2 regions of the Kocuria sp. GQ42 genome follow, and region 2 is predicted to be linked to the other one. Evidence: riboswitches for the same ligand, from Rfam matches in the RefSeq annotation. Region 2 holds a riboswitch; the other holds the start of a gene.

Evidence for each region. A riboswitch is a leader RNA that binds a small molecule or an ion and turns the genes downstream of it on or off. The one in region 2 is predicted to bind S-adenosylmethionine.
Region 1: another riboswitch for S-adenosylmethionine. It lies ahead of AC6CH6_RS07340 (bifunctional o-acetylhomoserine/o-acetylserine sulfhydrylase); the one in region 2 lies ahead of AC6CH6_RS15220 (LLM class flavin-dependent oxidoreductase).

What each region holds. Positions count from the first base shown of each region.
Region 1 covers NZ_JCAXEN010000002.1:414,408-416,598, forward strand. Annotated here, with positions in the region: gene AC6CH6_RS07335 (VOC family protein) at 1-636, opposite strand, end outside; SAM riboswitch class IV at 779-894, shown strand; gene AC6CH6_RS07340 (bifunctional o-acetylhomoserine/o-acetylserine sulfhydrylase) at 971-2,191, shown strand, end outside.
Region 2 covers NZ_JCAXEN010000007.1:230,823-233,013, reverse strand. Annotated here, with positions in the region: gene AC6CH6_RS15230 (maleylpyruvate isomerase N-terminal domain-containing protein) at 1-219, shown strand, start outside; gene AC6CH6_RS15225 (CoA-binding protein) at 308-772, shown strand; SAM riboswitch class IV at 928-1,042, shown strand; gene AC6CH6_RS15220 (LLM class flavin-dependent oxidoreductase) at 1,121-2,191, shown strand, end outside.

The DNA.
Region 1 (2,191 bases), on a different contig from region 2:
GATGGTGACGGCGCCGTCCGGGGTGCTGAACGTGACGGAGAGCACCCCGGGGGTGCCGTCCGGATAGCGCCAGTCGACCTCGAGGTCCTCGAGCGCGGTCTCGACGGGGGCGCCCAGCCACTCGGTGACCCGCTCCGGGGCTCCGGCGATGGCCATCCCCGCGAGCCCGACGTCCGTGATCCGCGCCTGGGACGGGTGCATCTCCGGGGCGGAGTCGAAGTGGATCATGAACGGCAGCTGCGGATCGGCGATCAGGCCCTTGACACCGATCTGGTGCCACTCCAGGCACCGGCCGTCCGGGAACACCCGGTGGCCGGGCACGGAGCGGCGCCCCAGGCGCTGCTCGAAGGGGGCGAGGTCCTCGACCTCCACGACCCAGCCCAGCCAGCCGCCGCCGGCGGCGGACCGCGCGCGCACGGCCTGCCCGAAGGGCGCCTTCTCCGCCGCCGGGTGCTGGAGGACCTCGACGACCTCCACGTACTGGTGGTTCGTGAGCGGCAGGATCATGTTGCGGGTGCCGAAGCGGGGGTGCACCCCGCCCTTGACCGGTTCGATCCCGAGCTGGTCGGCGATGCGCTCGGTGGTGGCCTCCAGGCCCTCCGGGCGGCAGGCGTAGGACACGTGGTCGACTCTCATGGGCACATCGTGGCACCCTGTGAGTTTCGTCTCCAAATCGGTCCGCGACGCGCCGGGCACCGTGCGGGCGACACCCCTGCCGGAGCGTCACGCCCGGCCCCGGCTTGACGCCGCGCGGCCCTGATCCGGAGAATGCTGTCCAGGTCATGAGCGCCAGCGTCCAAGCCCCAGCTAGCTGGCCGGCAACCCTCCACCGCGGTGGGGTGCCCTGGGTGAAGACCAGGCTCCTCGCGACCGGCGAGCGAGCAAGCGCGGGTCCCCGGCGCCCGGCCGTTCCCGGCCGCACCGCCTCGGCCGGGACGGGACCCCTGAGATCCACAAGGAGTCCCACGGCATGTCCGATCTCCCCGCCTCCAGCACCGACGCCTCCGCCGCCCGCACCGACGTGGCCGCGGCCGAGCGCCCCACCCCCGAGAACCCCGGGGGCTGGGCCTTCGAGACCCGGCAGATCCACGCGGGGCAGAGCCCCGACCCGGTCACCGGCTCCCGCGCCCTGCCGATCCACCAGACCACGTCCTTCGTCTTCCCCGACGCCCAGGCCGCCGCCGACCGCTTCGCGCTCGCCGAGCTCGGCCCGATCTACACGCGGATCGGCAACCCGACCACGGAGGTCGTGGAGAACCGGATCGCCGCCCTGGAGGGCGGCGTGGGTGCCCTCATGCTCAGCGCGGGGCAGTCGGCGACGACGTTCGCCGTGCTCAACGTCGCCGGCGCGGGCGACCACCTCGTGGCCAGCCCCAGCCTGTACGGCGGGACCTACAACCTCTTCAAGTTCACGCTGCCCAAGCTCGGCATCGAGACCACCTTCGTCTCCGACCCCGACGATCCCGAGGCGTGGCGGCGGGCGGTCCGGCCGAACACGAAGGCCTTCTTCGCCGAGACGATCCCGAACCCGCGCAACGACGTCCTCGACATCGAGACGGTCTCCGGGATCGCCCACGACCACGAGGTCCCGCTCATCGTGGACAACACCGTGGCGACCCCCTACCTCATCCAGCCCCTGCGCTGGGGCGCGGACGTCGTGGTGCACTCGGCCACCAAGTTCCTCGGCGGGCACGGCACCGCCATCGGCGGCGTGATCGTGGACTCCGGGGCCTTCGACTACGGCCGCTACCCGGATCGCTTCCCCGGCTTCAACCAGCCGGACGAGTCCTACGGCGGTCTCGTCTACGCCGAGGCCCTGGGCGCCGAGGGGCCCTTCGGCGTCAACCTGTCCTACATCCTCAAGGCCAGGGTGCAGCTGCTGCGCGACCTCGGCTCGGCGATCTCCCCGTTCAACGCGTTCCTCATCGAGCAGGGCATCGAGACGCTGTCCCTGCGGATGGAGCGGCACGTGGCCAACGCCGGGACGGTGGCCCGCTGGCTCGAGGCCCGCGAGGACGTGCGCTCGGTGTCCTGGGCCGGGCTGGAGTCCTCCCCGTGGCACGAGCGGGCGCAGAAGTACGCGCCCCGGGGCGCCGGGTCGATCCTGGGCTTCGTCCTCGACGGCGGCCGGGAGGCCGGGGCCGCCTTCGTGGACGCCCTGACCCTGCACTCGAACGTCGCCAACATCGGC
Region 2 (2,191 bases):
CACCTGGACCTGATCCAGCACCTGGACGGCTCCCCGGGTCCCGCCGTGGACGGGCTCGCCGAGGTCCGCCGGGTCCTCACCGACCTGTGGGAGCGGGAACCGCTCGAGCACTGGAGCGACGAGCACTTCGCCCGCGTGGGCACCGGCCGGGCGGAGCTGACCGCCCAGGAGCGTGCGGAGCTGGGCGCGCACGCGGACCTCCTGCCGCTCTTCTCCTGACCCTCCTTTCCCCCCCGCGAGGTCGCCGACACGTGCAACTTCGCGGAGGAAGAAGGAGGGGGGACGGGTTCCGTGCCAGGCTGGGGGCATGAGCCGCAACGACCCCGCCGTCATCGACCGCCTCATGACCCGGCCCGGCCGGTGGGCCGTGGTGGGGCTGACCGGCAACACGGCCCGTCCGGCGCACTCGGTGGCGAAGCGGATCCGGGACGACCTCGGCATGACGATCGTCCCGGTCAACCCGAAGGGCGAGCCGGTGCACGGCGAGCCCGGCCACCGCACGCTCGCCGAGGTCCCGGGGCCGATCGACGTGGTGGACTGCTTCGTGAACTCCCGCCGCGTCGGCGCGGTGGTGGACCAGGCCATCGCCGTGGGCGCCGCCGCGGTGTGGCTGCAGCTGGGCGTCGTCGACGAGGACGCCGCTGCCCGGGCGGAGCGGGTCGGCCTCGATGTGGTCATGGACACCTGCCCCCTGATCGAGCTCCGGTCCCTGCTCCGGCGGGGCTGGACCCTGGACCCGGGCCGGACCCCGCCGCTCGCCCCGCCCGGCTGAACGACCCGGCGGAGCGACCCGGCTGAGCGCCCCTGCGGAGCTGCCCGTACCGGATCGGCACCGTCCCGCTGCCGGCCGGGACCGTCCCCGTGCGGCGGGACCGCACGGGGGTTGCACCCGGTCAGGGGCCACCCGCTAAGCTGTCCCCCGACGACGATGACGAGTCCCGACACGAAGCTCTGGCTGGTCGGGCGGCAACCCTCTCCCGTAGCGGGGTGCCCCAGATGAACATCGGGCCGCGGTGCACGTGCTCCGCGGCAAGTACGGCGCCCACCAGTGCGTCGGACCCGCGGGCAGGTCTCCACGACGCACGGGCGCGGGTCGGCATCGACCCGGGAGGAACACCCCATGAGCAAGCGCATCGCCCTGAACGCCTTCGACATGACCTGCGTGGGCCACCAGGCCCCCGGTCTGTGGAAGCACCCCCGCTCCCGGGCGGACGAGTACAACACCATCGAGTACTGGACGGACGTCGCCCAGGTCCTGGAGAAGGGGCTCTTCGACGCGCTGTTCCTCGCGGACGTCGTCGGGTACTACGACGTCTACCAGAACTCCGCGGCCCCGGTGATCCGGGACGCCACCCAGATCCCGGTCAACGACCCCTTCATGCAGATCTCCGCGATGGCGGCCGTGACGAAGCACCTCGGCTTCGGCGTGACGAGCGCGATCACCTACGAGCAGCCGTACCCGCTCGCCCGGAAGTTCGCGACCCTCGACCACCTCACGAAGGGCCGGATGGGCTTCAACGTGGTGACGTCCTACTTGAAGTCGGCCGCCGAGAACCACGGGCTGACGGAGCAGATCTCCCACGACGAGCGCTACGAGATCGCCGAGGAGTTCATGGAGGTCTGCTACAAGCTCTGGGAGGGCTCCTGGGAGGACGGCGCGGTCCGGCGCGACCGGGTCAACGGCGTCTTCGCCGACCCGGCGCTCGTGCACCCCATCCAGCACCACGGCAAGTACTTCGACGTCCCCGGCATCGGGCTGACCGAGCCGTCCCCGCAGCGCACGCCGCTGATCTTCCAGGCCGGGGCCTCCTCCCGCGGGCGGGCGTTCGCCGGCCGCCACGCGGAGGCGGTGTTCGTGGGCGGCATCCGCCCGGACCTGACCCGGGTGGTCACCGACAAGCTGCGCGACGAGGCGGAGGCCAGCGGCCGGAACCGGGACGACCTCAAGATCTTCGCCATGCTGCACGTGATCGTCGACGAGACCGACGCGAAGGCCGAGCAGAAGCGCCGCGACTACGAGCGGTACGCGGACACCGACGGCGCGCTGGGCCTCGTGGGCGGCTGGTCCGGGCTGGACCTGGGCCGCTACGACGAGAACGACGTCCTGGAGTACATCAAGACCGACTCGATCCAGTCCTTCCTGACCCCCTTCACCACGGCCGACCCGCACAAGAAGTGGACGATCAAGGAG